One region of the Terribacillus sp. AE2B 122 genome, then DNA from elsewhere that is predicted to be linked to it. Evidence: riboswitches for the same ligand, from Rfam matches in the RefSeq annotation. Region 1 holds a riboswitch; each other region holds the start of a gene.
What was found. A riboswitch is a leader RNA that binds a small molecule or an ion and turns the genes downstream of it on or off. The one in region 1 is predicted to bind S-adenosylmethionine.

Region 1 (5,222 bases):
TCTCCGGCGGCTGGAGCATAACATTTTGTTGATTTTCTGCTGGCATGGGGATCCCTCCTTTTTCCTTTCTATCGTACCCGGGATCCTGTCGATTATTCTGTGCGAAAGATGTAAACGATTATGCTAAAATAGCAGTATGAAAAGAAAGGAGATCTGTATGTTCCGATTTTATTGGTACCCAAATTGCAGTACATGCAAGAATGCAAAGAAATGGCTGGATGCGAATGAAGTATCTTATGAAGCGATACATATCGTCGAGAACCCTCCGAGTCCGGAGATCCTGCAGGAAGCAGCGGATAAAAGCGGGTTGCCGCTTACCAAACTGTTCAATACGAGCGGAAAAGTATACCGAGAGGGCGGCTATAAGGAGAAAATCAAAGAGGCAGATGATGCCCAGCTCAAGTCATGGCTATCCGAAAACGGTATGCTGATTAAGCGTCCTCTTTTAATTGGAGAGAAGTCAGCGGCAGTCGGTTTCAAGCCGGAAGCATACGAGGCTGTAACTGCTTAGAATTGAGCTGAAACAGTGGTAATTTTATCTATTACCTTTTATAGTAAATATGTTAGCTATTCTTGTAGAAAATAGGTGGAGGAATAAAAATGAGCAACTTACCGAAAGATCTACGTTATACAGAGGAACATGAATGGATTAAAAAAGAAGATGGCAATCAGTACCGAATCGGTATTACCGACTTCGCCCAGGACGAACTCGGAGACATCGTATTCGTGGAACTTCCATCCGTCGGTGACGAACTGAAAGCAGACGAGCCATTCGGAAGCGTTGAATCTGTCAAAACAGTGTCCGAGCTGTATGCTCCGATCAGCGGAAAAGTCGTAGCTGTGAACGAAGATTTAGACGACAGCCCTGAATTCGTAAATGAATCCCCATACGAGAAAGCATGGATGATCGTAGTGGAAGCAGACGACGAAGCAGCGTATGAGAGCTTGCTATCTGTAGAAGATTACGAAGGACGGATTAAAGAGGATTAATTTTTTGGATCCTTGTTGATATCTGTTAGCAAGGGCAGCGGTCTCTTATCATATAATATGGCAAGCGTTCATTGCTAAGCCTTTATCGGGGCACGGGCAAGGAAGCAATCAAATATCGATCAGAATAGGTGATGCCAGTATGGGTGATGAAGAAAAGGTCATTATTGTAGAAGGACGCTCGGATAAAGAGCAGATAAGGAAGATCATCGATGAGGAAGTGACGATCATCTGCACCAATGGTACATTGGGCATCGAGCGGCTGGAACAGCTGTTGTATGACTATGACTTGGATCACAAGCAAGTATATATTATGGTGGATGAGGATAGCGCCGGTCATAAGCTGCGAAAACAGTTAGCCCGAGAGCTGCCGCATGCCCAGCATATTTACGTAGACAGAACCTATCGAGAGGTAGCGGCGACCCCGGCCCCTGAATTGGCCACAGCCCTGCTTAGCAGAAGTATCATGGTGCATCCATTCTTCCTCGTCTGAAGAAAGAAGGGATGAATTATCGAGGTTATCAAAACAGAGGTTCAGAAAGTCACACACCAGGAGCAAGCAAGAATATTTGTGCACACACCTTTTTGCGGTACTTGTCAGCTTGCAGAAAAAATGCTCCTTACAGTGGAGGCCGTGACAGGCCAGGAACATTACCATAAACTGAACGCCTCTCTTTTTCCTGATTTTATGCAGGAAAATCAGATCGAAAGTGTACCTTGTCTTATTACATTCAAACAAGGGGAAGTTCAGGAAAAAATATATGCGTTTCATTCCGTTCAGCATATGCTGGCGAAGACGCTGAGCGAATAAAACAGCTTTCCGATTTGGAAAGCTGTTTTTTCTTGCAGGAAATCAGAACAAGAAGAGCCAAATACAGTGTAGGGAGGGAATGGCGGATGATCATCGAAAAACTGACAAAGCTTAAGCATCAGATCGAGGTAAGGGAGGATCTGCTGCCTTTATGTAATGACAAGCGGCTGAAGGTCTTCATTGAATGGGGAGATGCACATTTTGATTTACATATAGACAGAAGCAGCCTCACGACACCAGCTTCTAAGCCTTATGGTATTTTACATATACGTACTGATGAGCAGACACTGCAGGAGCTTCTTGCTGGTGAGGTACAGCTTCGCAGTATCCGTAACAAGCAAGTAGTGGACGGCGATTATCAGCATATCCTGCTTGTAGAGGCACTTCTATTTCTGGGAGGTCAAGGAAGTCTGTGAAATATGTTGACAAGAATATTGACTAGATGCTAAACTCCTTTTAGCAATCATATAACTATACTCTTATCAAGAGTGGCGGAGGGACTGGCCCGATGAAGCCCGGCAACCACAGGTTATCCTGTATGGTGCCAATTCCTGCAGGGAAACCTGTACAGATGAGAGAACAATTATCGAACGCAGCTGCGTCTTTTTGTTCTCTGAACAAAAAGACGCTTTTTTATGCTTATAAAGCAACACGAGGAAGGAGGAGCGGATATTGATCACTATCAAAAACCTCTCCAAGATATATCGTACGAAAAAACAGAATATTACAGCGGTCGATGAGCTTAATCTGAAAATTGAGTCAGGTGAGATTTTCGGCGTAATTGGCTACAGCGGTGCTGGGAAAAGTACTTTCGTTCGCCTGCTGAACCGTCTCGAAGAACCGACAGCTGGTGAAATAATAATCAATGGCAAGGATATCGTCAAACAGCGCAAAAATGAACTTCGCCTTGCCAGACAAGAAATCGGGATGATCTTCCAGCATTTCAATCTGCTATGGTCTCGTACTGTACACCAAAACATTGCTTTTCCATTGGAAATCGCAGGTGTGCCGAAAAAAGAAAGAAAGGCAAAAGTGGATCGTCTGATTGAGCTAGTAGGATTGCAAGGGCGCGAAAACGCCTACCCATCTCAACTGAGCGGTGGACAGAAGCAGCGAGTCGGCATTGCAAGGGCGTTGGCTAACGATCCGAAAGTGCTTCTATGTGATGAAGCAACATCCGCACTGGATCCGGAAACAACAGACTCAATCCTTGATTTGCTTGTGGACATCAATAACCGTCTCGGTTTGACTATCGTATTGATTACACATGAAATGAATGTAATCCGTAAAATCTGCCACCATGTAGCTGTTATGGATACCGGAAAAGTTGTGGAACAAGGAGATGCAACGCATGTATTCCAGAATCCGCAGCAGGATATTACGAAGCGCTTCGTTCGACAATTGGATGGAAGTGAACAGTATGCTTCTTTATCCGCAGCAGTAGTCAAAGAAGGAACTGGCACGATCGTAAAGCTTTCTTTCTCTGGGGAAAACGTGAATCAGACGGTCGTCAGCCAGACTGCGAAACAATTCGATGTGGATATCAATATCCTGCAGGGGAATGTTTTGCAGACGCAAACCGGCGCAGTCGGCAATCTTTTCTTACAGCTAGTGGGCAATGAATCGGAAGTGGAGAAGGCACTGGACTTCATCCGCGGAGCAAATGTAAAAGCGGAGGTGCAGGAACTTGTTTGAGAAGTGGTTTCCGAATGTAGATATTGCAGACTTGAACACAGCCATCTATGAGACATTCTATATGACGATTCTTTCCTTGATCGGTACATTCATTATCGGTATCATCCTTGGTCTTTTACTTTATCTGACTAGCAGAGGCAAGCTCTGGGAAAATAAAATTGTCTACGGAATCGTAGCAGCGGTCGTCAACATATTCCGGGCGATTCCGTTCATCATACTTATCCTGCTTCTATTCCCATTTACTGACTTTATCGTCGGTACAATCCGCGGTCCGGAGGCAGCATTGCCCGCACTTATCATTGGGTCAGCGCCTTTCTATGCACGGTTAGTTGAAATCGCATTGAAAGAAGTAGACAACGGAGTAGTGGAAGCTGCTAAGGCAATGGGTGCAAAGAATAGTACGATCATGTTCAAAGTACTGCTGAAAGAATCCATGCCAGCACTTGTTTCTGGTCTTACAGTAACAGCAATTGCGTTAATTGGTTCTACAGCAGTTGCAGGTGTTATCGGAGCAGGCGGTTTAGGCGATTTCGCTTACTTCTACGGCTTCCAGCGACGTCAGTTTGATGTAGTATTCATCTGTACGCTTTTAATTGTTATTGTGGTATTTGTCTTCCAATTTATTGGAGACTTGATTTCAAATAAATTAGATAAACGATAAGGAGAGATTCATTTGAAAAAGGCATTATTAGTTATTTTATCGGCAGCTTTCATGATCTTCCTGGCAGCCTGTGGTTCATCTGACAGCGGCTCAGGCGATGAAGAAACAACAACAATCAAAGTAGGGGCTTCCAGCACACCGCACGCTGAAATTCTTAAAGAAGCACAGCCTATCCTTGAAAAAGAAGGAGTCAATCTTGAGATTGAAGAGTATCAGGATTATGTACTCCCGAACGATGACTTGGCAAGTGGTGATTTGGATGCGAACTACTTCCAGCACATCCCTTATCTAGAAACTTCTAACGCAGATACTGGCTATGACTTGATCAGCCTTGGAGCAGTTCACTTGGAGCCAATGGGTGTGTATTCTAAGAATATCGAGAGCGTAGATGATATTAAAGATGGTACTGAAGTAATTATGGGTCGTAACGTTTCTGAGCAAGGACGTATCCTATCCATCTTCCAAGAGGAAGGCCTTATCAAAATTAAAGATGGTGTCGAGCCTGTAGATGCTACTTTGGATGATATTGCAGATAACCCGAAAAACCTGAAATTCAGCATGGATGTTGATCCAGCTTTCCTTCCGGATACGTATGAATCCGAAGAAGATGCATTAGTAGTTATCAATACGAACTATGCATTGCAAGCAGGTCTTACGCCTTCTGAGGACGCATTGATCCTTGAAGGTACTGATTCTCCTTATGGGAACATCGTAGCGGCACGTGCCGAAGACAAAGACAATGAAGCATTGAAAAAATTGATGGATGTCCTTCATTCTGATGAAATCAAACAGTTCATCGAAGACAATTACGACGGAGCAATTCTTCCTGTCGATAAATAAGTACCACTATTCTCATGCCTTTGCTGGAATTCTCAGCAGAGGCTTTATTTTTGGCTTGAAATGGATGTGTGATACAATAGAAAAAGATCATGTTAAAACTGTGTATTTATCCAGTAAAAAAGTTGATAATGGTCGAATAATGCTTTAAGATTGTAATGAGAATAAATTGATAATGTGTTTAAATAACATATTATCAAAACTTATAAAATAGCAGCTATCGGAGGGTTT
Region 2 (5,222 bases), 100 kb from region 1:
TAGCTCCTGACGCCGTTATTACAGGAGACGTTACGATTAAAAAAGATGCCAGCATCTGGTTCAAGACAGTGATACGCGGTGATGTTTCTCCAGTTATGATTGGTGAAGGCGCCAATGTGCAGGATCTTTGTGTCCTACACCAAAGTCCTGATCTTCCTCTTATTATAAAGCAAGGAGCCACGATTGGTCACCAAGTTACGCTCCATTCTTGCACAATCGGAAAAAATTCCCTTATAGGCATGGGGTCAATTGTCCTTGATGGCGCGGTCATCGAGGATGGTGCTTATGTAGGCGCAGGTTCACTCGTCCCCCCAGGAAAAACAATTCCCTCCGGCAAACTTGCATTCGGCAGACCTGCCAAAGTAATACGTGATTTGACCGAAGCTGATTTCCAGGACATGGAGCGCATTCGGTTGGAATATATCAAGAAAAGCAAACAGTATAAAGAAACAACATAAAAAGCCGTTCCTCTTGCAGGAACGGCTTTTTTATTATGTGGTCTGCAGTTTGCTTTCCACTCTATCGACTTTTTGGAACTCAGCAAAGTCATACTTACGTTCTACGTAAATCTGATGCCATAGCATGAAAGCAAGTACAGTCCAGATTTTACGGCTGTAATCTCCCTTACCTTGGCAATGTGCATCTAACAGATTCAAGATGTAGTCTTTATGCAAAAGATGATCTGTTTGGCTTTCATGGATGAGTGTTTTCGCCCAGCCATTCAGTTCATTTTTCAGCCAGTGGCGCATTGGCACTGGGAAACCAAGTTTTTTCCGATGCAAAACATGATCCGGAACAATGCCTTCTACCGCTTCACGAAGTAAGCTCTTCGTTGTGTTGTTGGCGATTTTCAAATCTTCCGGAATCTCGCGGGCAACACGGAATACTTCTTTATCCAAGAATGGAACGCGAAGCTCTAGTGAATGTGCCATTGTCATCTTATCCGCTTTCAGAAGGATGTCTCCGCGCATCCATGTATGAATGTCGATATACTGCATTTGATCGACAAGAGATTCGTTTTTTACGTTCTCATACAATGGTGCTGTAATCTTCTGGTAGTGAACCGCATCACTGTATGTTTTTAATAGCTTCTGTTTGTCTGCATCCTCAAACATTTTAGCATTTCCAATATAACGATCTTTCAATGGCGTTGTACCACGCTCAAGGAAGCTCTTACCACGTACACCTTCTGGCAAGATTTTAGCTACTCTTGCAAGCAAGGCTTTTGCAGGTCCCGGAATACTATCGAACATGCGAAGGGATTCTGGTTCACGGTAAATATTATATCCACCGAACAGTTCATCCGAACCTTCTCCGGAAAGTACAACCGTTACATGTTTGCTAGCTTCCCTTGCCACGAAGTAAAGTGCCACAGCAGATGGATCAGCCAATGGATCATCCATATGCCACATGATTTTCGGCAGTTTTTCCAAGTATTCTTCTGGTGTAATGATATGGGAATAGTTTTCTACGCCGAGTTTCTCAGCTGTTTCTTTTGCCACATCTACTTCGGAGAATCCTTCACGTTCAAAACCGACAGAGAATGTCTTCAAATTCGGATTGAATTGCTTCGCAATGGCTACAATGATGGAAGAATCAATTCCACCTGAAAGGAAGGAACCGACTGGTACATCACTTCGCATATGCTTGCTCACGGAATCATGAAGCACATCCTGGATACGTGTGATCCAAGCTTGCTTGTCCATGATTTTCGGTGAGAATGTCGCATGCCAGTAACGATGGAATTCTATAGGTTCACCTTCACGCTTCACGAAGTAGTGACCAGGCTCTATCTTTTTGATACCTTCTGTCATCGTGAATGGTTCCGGTACATACTGGTAACTCAAGTAATGCTGCAGCGCTTCCGTATCGACTGTTTCTGATTCTTCCAGAAGTGTGATGCTTTTCTTCTCAGAAGCGAAGAAAATCTCATCTTCTGTTTCTTTATAGAAGAGCGGCTTGATGCCAAATGGATCACGTGCTCCGAAAAGTGTCTTCTTCTCTTTATCCCATAGCAAAATGCTGAACATACCGCGAAGCTCTTTGAATGCTTCCGTTCCGTATGTATGATACATCGCTGCGATGACCTCGGTGTCGGATTCTGTCTTGAACTCTGCGCCTTTTTTCAGCAATTCTTCACGAAGCTCTACATAGTTGTAGATCTCTCCGTTGAAAACCATCCAGATTCTCTCGTCGTCATAGCTTAATGGCTGAACACCAGCCTCGATATCAATAATACTCAAGCGGCGGAAACCGAATGAGACATGTTCGTCATGGTAATAACCTTCATCATCCGGACCGCGGTGCGTGATGATGTTGTTCTGTTGTTTGAATTTATCCTTATCAGCTTGCGTTAATTGTTTTACGTTTTTTCTAATTACGCCAATCAAACCACACATTTAATGTTAGCCTCTCTTTCATTACTTCTAGCCATTAATTATAGCATAAAACAATTCGGTTCTTGAAGGGAGATTATGGGTGCCGACACAAAAAAAGCAAGAGCGAAATTACCGCTCTTGCCTTTCAAGCAGCTTATGCAAATGTATAGCTTTCCAGCTGTACTGCTTTGTCAGTCTGCTCCCAAGGGAAGTTTTTATCTGTACGTCCGAAGTGACCGTATGCAGCTGTATCTTTGTAGATTGGCTGACGCAGGTTCAGCATCTTGATGATGCCGGCAGGACGAAGGTCGAATAAATCGCGTACCGCTTTCACCAATGCTTCTTCTGACTCTTTGCCTGTTCCGAAAGTATCGATACTGATGGATACTGGTTCAGCAACACCGATCGCATAAGCAAGCTGTACTTCACATTTCTCTGCAAGACCTGCTGCAACGATGTTCTTCGCCACATAACGTGCTGCATAAGCACCGGAACGGTCTACTTTTGTAGCATCTTTTCCGCTGAATGCACCGCCGCCGTGACGAGCATAACCGCCATACGTATCAACAATGATTTTACGTCCAGTCAGACCTGCATCACCTTGTGGTCCGCCGATAACGAATCGTCCAGTCGGGTTGATGATGTATTTTGTATTCTCATCCAGCAATTCAGCTGGAACGACAGGTTTGATAACAAGCTCTTTCAAATCGGTATGAATCTGAGCTTGCTCCACTTCTGGGTGGTGCTGTGTGGAGATGACAATCGTATCAATCCGTACTGGTTGATCGTTTTCGTCATATTCTACTGTTACTTGTGTTTTCCCATCCGGGCGCAAGTAATCCACAGTTTCATCTTTCCGTATCTTCGCCAGTTGCTTGGATAGACGGTGCGCCAATGAAATTGGCAGCGGCATATATTCTGGTGTTTCATTGCTTGCATAGCCAAACATCAAGCCTTGGTCACCTGCACCGATTGCATCGATCTCTTCGTCCGTCATCAGCCCTTCACGAGCCTCAAGCGCCTGATCAACACCACCTGCAATATCAGGAGATTGCTCATCGATTGCTGTCAATACAGCACATGTATCAGCATCAAAGCCATATTTCGCACGTGTATAACCAATTTCCTTGATTGTTTTACGCACGATGTTTTGGATATCTACATAAGCACTGGTTGTAATTTCACCTGCAACGAGTACAAGTCCAGTCGTAACAGTCGTTTCACAAGCAACACGGGCATTCGGATCCTTAGCTAGGATTTCATCTAATATAGCATCCGAGATCTGGTCACAGATTTTATCCGGATGCCCTTCAGTAACGGATTCTGAGGTAAATAATCGACGATTAGCAGTCATTCTGCCAAATCCCCCTTCAACTACAATTAATACGGAAGTTTTACTCTTTCCAAGGTATGTTATTAAGAAACTTGATAATGGGTGAAGGTTGAAAGAGCACTATCATTAGTATTGCTCTTTTTTTATTATTAAGCCGTTACATGAAAAAAACCTTCCATCATAACAGAAGGCTGGCTTATTCCCTCTCTTATCGTTCAAGGTATCCCTTGCTCAGGTTGAGCACCATTTCACAAAATGTGACGGTTGCCGGGTTTCTTAGGGCCTGTCCCTCCGCCTACTCTGAATAAGAGTGATTTTCCGTTCGCAACTATGTTATCGGAACAGCCTCCAGAAGTCAACAAAATCATGTTAATACCGACTTAAAAACTCGGAATTATTAACCAATAAAGCATTCACTTATCGATTGCATTTTAAAATAGTATGTATTAATATTTTAATGTGTTATACTAATTAAAACTTCTAAAAAAAAGGCGGGATCCAGATGCGAATGATGCACGCATTAACAGCGCTAGAAGAAATGCGCTCCCAATCCAATGTAAGGAAAAACCTATCAGCAGCTCAGCTGACGGAGGCGGCATTGTCCCACCAAGAAGCTCGTTTGACAAAGACTGGTGCTTTGCGGGCTGCGACAGGGAAATATACCGGCCGCTCACCAAAGGATAAATTCATCGTCAAAGACGAGCTTTCCGAAAACAAAGTAGACTGGGGAAAAGTCAACCAGCCTATTAGCGAAGAAACATTCGAGCAACTTTTAGGTAAAGTCGTAGACTATCTGCAGGCACAGGAAGAAGTATTCTCATTCCAAGGCTTTGCAGGGGCTGATGAACGTTACCATCTCCCAATACAAGTAATCAACGAATATGCTTGGCATAATCTATTTGCCCACCAATTGTTCATTCGGCCAAATGAGGAGGAGCTGACTGCACATAAACCTGCATTCACTGTCATCTCTGCTCCTGGTGTAAAAGCAGACCCACTAGTCGATGGCACTAATTCAGAAGCATTTGTCATCGTTTCCTTCAAACAGCGTGTAATCGTCATAGGTGGAACGGAATATGCCGGAGAAATGAAGAAATCCATCTTCTCCGTAATGAATTTCCTTCTGCCGCAGCAAGAAATCCTGCCAATGCACTGCTCTGCTAATGTAGGTTCAGACGGTGATACAGCACTCTTCTTCGGTTTATCTGGAACAGGTAAGACTACACTATCTGCTGATCCGAACAGACCTTTGATCGGAGATGACGAACATGGCTGGTCACCTGATGGAATCTTCAATATTGAAGGCGGCTGTTATGCTAAATGCATCAATCTTTCAGCTGAAAAAGAGCCAGAAATTCATGGCGCCATCAAGTTTGGCACTATTCTTGAAAATGTAGCTGTAGATGAAGCTGGCGTTTGTGACTATAAAGATGGTTCTGTTACAGAAAATACGCGTGCTGCTTACCCGATTGACTACATCAAGGGCAGCCTGGCGAAGAGCTTAGCTGGAC
Region 3 (5,222 bases), on a different contig from region 1:
AAAAGCCTGAAGCATATCCGATACAACTGCTTCTGCAGCAATGCTGCCTTTGAATTGCAGCCTGATCAGCTTTCCATTTATCTCTCCCAATAGCTCTTCTGGAAGATCAAAATTAAGTACAGTCTGGATAAAGGATACTGTTAACGGGTTAGAAGGATCGGAGAAGATATCATAGGTTGAACCTTGCTCGACCACCTTCCCATCCTGCATTACAGCACAACGGCTGCAGATTTCCTTTACTACTTCCATCTCATGCGTGATGACAACGATGGTCAGACCTAGTTCTTTATTTATTTTCTTGAGAAGTGAGAGAATTGATTTAGTTGTTCCAGGATCCAGTGCAGATGTAGCTTCATCACATAAAAGGATCTTCGGCTGATTCGCAAGCGCCCGAGCAATACTGACCCGCTGCTTCTGACCGCCGCTAAGCTGTGCTGGATACTGATCCTTTCGATCCTCCAATCCAACGAGGGCAAGCAGCTCCTCTACTCGCTGCTTGATCTGTTTTTTGTCTGCTCCGGCAGCTCTTAATGCAAATGCTACATTTTCAAATACCGTTTTAGAGGAGACCAGATGAAAACCTTGGAAGATCATGCCAATTGACTGTCTTGCTTTTCGTAATTCCTTTGGAGACAGCTCATGCAAATTAACTCCATCAACAAAGACTTTCCCAGACGTCGGCTTTTCCAATAAATTAATACACCGCAGCAACGTACTCTTACCTGCTCCGCTGTACCCAACAATTCCAAATACTTCCCCAGCTTCAACGGCTAGTGTCACATCGTCAACGCCAACGATTTCCTTTCCTTTGCTGCTGTACTTCTTTGTGATGTTTTCCAGTTTTATCACCTTTCATCTCCCTCTCCTGTTGGTATTTTCGGGCGATCGATAGTCACTTGCAGGATGCCCAGATGGCAGTCTGCCTGATTCATAGTCAAACAATTTCTCTCTCAATGTTCCTGTTTTATAGGATTGTTTATAAAGTCCGCGTTCTTGAAGAATTGGGATAACCAGATCAATAAAAGATTCCAGATCTCCAGGAGTAACAAGGTGGTTCAAATTAAACCCGTCCACTCCAGATTCCTCGAATTGAAGCTGGATAGCATCAGCTACCTCTTCTGGATTCCCCACTATCAAACTTTTGTCAGGGGTATCAAACCGCTTCAATGCTTCGCCTACTGTCAGCTGCTTGGCTGCATCCTTTGTCAACGAGGCTGCTTTATAGTGACCTCCTTCGGTTGTTTTGCCGTATATAAACGGCTCGTCAGGATCTAGTTCCTCATATTCGGAAATGTCATAGCCGCTTGCACCAAATTGCGCCTTAGCTGCATCTGAGCTCCAATGACTCGTGTATTCCTGATACTTTTGGTGTGCCTCTTCCGTTGTTTTCGCTACAATAACGCTTAGGAAAGAGAAAATCTTAATATGATCTGGATTTCTACCATGCTTGGCAGCTCTCTCCCTTATATCCTCTGCATAATAACGGATACGTTCAGGCGTAGGTCCTCCAACAAATACACATTCCGCATGTTTAGAAGCAAATTCCCGTCCCTTTTCAGACGTACCTGCTTGATAAATAACAGGAGTTCTCTGCGGAGAAGGCTCACTCAAATGCGGTCCCTCAACCTGGAAATAATGACCTTCATGATTGATTTCATGCACTTTTTCAGGCTTTACTAGAACTTGGTTTTGCGGATCTTCAACAACCGCATCCTCCTCCCAGCTGCTTTCCCAAAGCTTATAAGAAACCTCTAAAAATTCATCGGCAATCTTATACCGCTCATCGTGCTTGATCATATCGGTCAAGCCAAAATTACGGGCAGCATTCGGAAGGTATGAAGTCACGACATTCCAAGCCACTCTCCCCTTCGTCAAATGATCCAGCGTGGAAAAACGTCGTGCATTCCCAAATGGCGGTTCATATGTAGTACTCACCGTGACCGCGAACCCTAAATTTTCTGTAACACTGGCCATTGCTGAAACTAATAAAGCTGGATCATTCAAGGGAACCTGCAGGCCGTCACGGATGGAAGGCGCTTTACTATTGCGGTAAACATCATACACACCCAGCACATCGGCGAAGAAAATCGCATCGAACCTGCCGCGTTCCAATAGCTTCGCAAGATCAATCCAATAATCCAAATCCTTATATTGCCGATGCCGCTTACTCTCTGGGTGCTTCCACAACCCATGCGAATTGTGCATCGCACTATTCATATCGAATGCATTCAGAATGATTTGTTTTCCCACTTTTACCCCTCCGTTTTATACAAAATAAAAGACCCCTTCTCAGATTAAGAAGAGGTCTTACTTAGTCGACGCAGGCGTACAACGTCCACTCTCTTCTCATCTTTCAAGCTAGTAGCTTGCTGGAATTGGCACAGTACTGCAGCAGTCTGTTGCCGAGGCTTCAAAGGGCCAGTCCCTCCACCTCTCTGGATAAGAAATGCTTATTGAATTAAAGCTCAATATACAGGACCGTCCATTGCCTGTCAATCAAGTTTTCTAAATTAAATATATAATTGACAATATTCCGTATATGGCATATATTTATGCCGACAACTGAATAAACACACTTATCTAGAGTCAGGGTAGGAACTGGTCCAACGACCCTGCAGCAACCGCTTGTTTGAAGTAAGGTGCTAATTCCAGCAGACAGAGATGTCTGAGAGATGAGAGAGATACATACATAAACGTAACCTCTTTCTCACGAAAGAGGTTTTTTAATTTATTGGATAAGGAGAATGTTCATGCGAGAAACCGAAGAGAAATCAAAAGAGTTTGATCAAGTGATACAGCAAGCAAAGAGCCTTTCTGAAGAATTCAAACAACGTGCAGCTCATATCGATGCCAGCGGTGAATTTCCTTATGAAAACTTTCAAGCGTTAAAAGATAATGACTTTTTGTTGCTGACTGTGCCGACGGAATATGGAGGCAAAGGATTAAATCTTGTAGAGTACTTACAAGTTCAAGAGATACTTGCCCAAGGTGATGCTCCTACTGCTCTATCATTTGGCTGGCAGCTTGGTGTTGTACTGGAAAATGCCGAAAGCAGAAAATGGGATGAACAAAGTTTTCAGGATCTTAGCAACAAAATCATACATGATAAAATTCTTCTTAACTTGGTTCAAACAGAAAACGCCACTGGAAGTCCTTCAAGAGGAGCTGCTCCAAGGACAACTGCAAAACTGGAAGGTTCGAAATGGAGAATTAACGGCCGTAAATCCTTTGCTTCCATGGCTGCTGCTTTAGACTACAGCATTGCCACAGCGACTATACTTCCTTCCGGAAACAAAGGCTTCTTTATAATTGATCACTCCTTGGAAGGAGTATCTGTAGTAGAAACATGGGATAGCATCGCAATGAGAGGAACAAGAAGTGATGATTTAATTTTAGAAGATGTACTAGTTGATCAGGATGCGTTGCTTGTAGAAGAAAACAAAGGCACCTCCACTCCAAGAGGCTGGTACTTACAGATCGCTGCTGTTTACCTTGGTATAGCTGTTGCCGCAAGAGATTATACTATTCAATTTGCGTCAAAATTTCATCCTGTTTCCTTGCCGGGTCCAATTAAGGATGTCCCAGAGGTTAGAAGAAAAATTGGTGAAATAGAGCTCGCTCTCTTTAACGCCAGAGAAGTGCTTTACGCTACAGCTAGAAAGTGGGTTGAGCATCCTGAAAAGAGAACTGAGATGAGTCCGGATTTAGCTGCTGCTAAGCATATTGTCACCAATAAAGCTAATGAAGTTGTGGATCTCTGCATGCGTATAGTCGGAGCCAGAAGTTTGTCTGCCAACAATCCTCTGCAGCGCCACTTTCGTGATGTAAGGGCTGGATTACATAATCCGCCTACTGATGATGCGGTAGTTTATTCGCTTGCGGATGCAGCTCTTCGGCAGTAAAAAAAACTCCTGAATCCATAGTGGATTCAGGAGTTTTCCTTTTACCATGCATATGCATATGGTGCCGAACCACCTGGACCTGGGAAGATCTCATCCAGTCGTTTTAAAACAGATTCATCGAGATTGATTTCAAGTACATCTAACGTACTCTCGAATTGTTCAATCGTACGTGGCCCGATAATTGGCGCTGTTACTGCGGGATTTGCAAGCTGCCATGCTAAGGCAATATTATCCTGTGTTTCTCCTAATTCTTCACACAGTTGACCGAACTGTTCCAATTGATCACGCTGCGCATTGATTTTATCACCAATCTTATCACTTCGGCTTCCTGGCAATTTTTTGAGTGCATTGCGGCCGAGCAAACCTCCATCCAGAGGGCTCCAAGTGATCATTCCAATGCCAAGATGCTTTGCTGCTGGAAGTACTTCTAACTCAGCATATCGACAGTTCAGGTTGTATTTATGCTGCTCCGATACCAGCCCTAAGAAGTGACGGTTTTTGGCTGCACCTTGAGCCATGGCAAGCTGCCATGCAGCAAAGTTACTGGAGCCGACATAACCTATCTTTCCTTGGTTTATTCCTAATTCAAAGGCTCCCCAAAGCTCTTCCCAAGTAACGGCAGGATCAATATGATGCATTTGATACAGCTCAATGTGATCCGTTTGCAAGCGCTTTAAAGAATCTTCAAGATGTCGCCGAATCTTATACGATGACAACCCCGCCTCATCATTTGGACCATCGGCAGCATTATGCATGCTTCCGTATACTTTTGTACCTAAGACCACTTTCTCTCTTCGACCTCCGCCTTGCTTGAACCATCTTCCGATAATTGATTCTGTAAGGCCTCGATTTTCTGCACCGTATACATTCGCTGTATCAAAGAAATTAATACCGCTATCAAGTGCTGCATCCATAATTCGAAATGCATCCTTTTCTTCCGTAGTAGTACCAAAATTCATCGTACCTAAACAAAGTCTGCTTACTTTCAAACCAGATTTACCAAGGTATTGATAGTCCATATTAAGATCTCCAATCTATAATATATTAGGGTTTTTCTTGGTTATTGATTTTTCCCCTTCGCTACGGGATTTTGCTCATACGAAACCCAGTCGCTATAACTGCCCGCGTATAACTTTACATTATCAAACCCAGCCATTTTCAAAGCAATGTAGTTGGAAGCAGCTGTTACGCCTGATCCGCAATACACGATAATTTGATCTTTAAAATCCAGCTCAGCAAATCTTTTCTTCTGTTCCTTGCTATCTTTAAATGACCCTTGTTCCAATCCTTCCGCCCAAAATTTATTGATGGCGCCAGGGA

Region 2: linked by a shared signal. The riboswitch ahead of metK (methionine adenosyltransferase) and the one ahead of AE2B122_RS15530 (methionine ABC transporter ATP-binding protein) in region 1 are both predicted to bind S-adenosylmethionine.
Region 3: linked by a shared signal. The riboswitch ahead of AE2B122_RS12435 (acyl-CoA dehydrogenase family protein) and the one ahead of AE2B122_RS15530 (methionine ABC transporter ATP-binding protein) in region 1 are both predicted to bind S-adenosylmethionine.

Annotation. Positions count from the first base shown of each region.
Region 1 covers NZ_LR700948.1:27,789-33,010, forward strand. The annotation lists gene AE2B122_RS15500 (hypothetical protein) at 1-46, opposite strand, end outside; gene AE2B122_RS15505 (arsenate reductase family protein) at 158-511, shown strand; gene gcvH (glycine cleavage system protein GcvH) at 601-990, shown strand; gene AE2B122_RS15515 (toprim domain-containing protein) at 1,130-1,480, shown strand; gene AE2B122_RS15520 (thioredoxin family protein) at 1,508-1,798, shown strand; gene AE2B122_RS15525 (hypothetical protein) at 1,885-2,214, shown strand; SAM riboswitch class I at 2,275-2,376, shown strand; gene AE2B122_RS15530 (methionine ABC transporter ATP-binding protein) at 2,471-3,493, shown strand; gene AE2B122_RS15535 (methionine ABC transporter permease) at 3,486-4,154, shown strand; gene AE2B122_RS15540 (MetQ/NlpA family ABC transporter substrate-binding protein) at 4,167-4,994, shown strand.
Region 2 covers NZ_LR700948.1:130,524-135,745, reverse strand. The annotation lists gene AE2B122_RS16160 (gamma carbonic anhydrase family protein) at 1-458, shown strand, start outside; gene asnB (asparagine synthase (glutamine-hydrolyzing)) at 492-2,399, opposite strand; gene metK (methionine adenosyltransferase) at 2,533-3,732, opposite strand; SAM riboswitch class I at 3,917-4,022, opposite strand; gene pckA (phosphoenolpyruvate carboxykinase (ATP)) at 4,214-5,222, shown strand, end outside.
Region 3 covers NZ_LR700946.1:1,728-6,949, forward strand. The annotation lists gene AE2B122_RS12425 (methionine ABC transporter ATP-binding protein) at 1-849, opposite strand, end outside; gene AE2B122_RS12430 (LLM class flavin-dependent oxidoreductase) at 853-2,250, opposite strand; SAM riboswitch class I at 2,344-2,446, opposite strand; SAM riboswitch class I at 2,574-2,679, shown strand; gene AE2B122_RS12435 (acyl-CoA dehydrogenase family protein) at 2,751-3,902, shown strand; gene AE2B122_RS12440 (aldo/keto reductase) at 3,944-4,921, opposite strand; gene AE2B122_RS12445 (sulfurtransferase) at 4,963-5,222, opposite strand, start outside.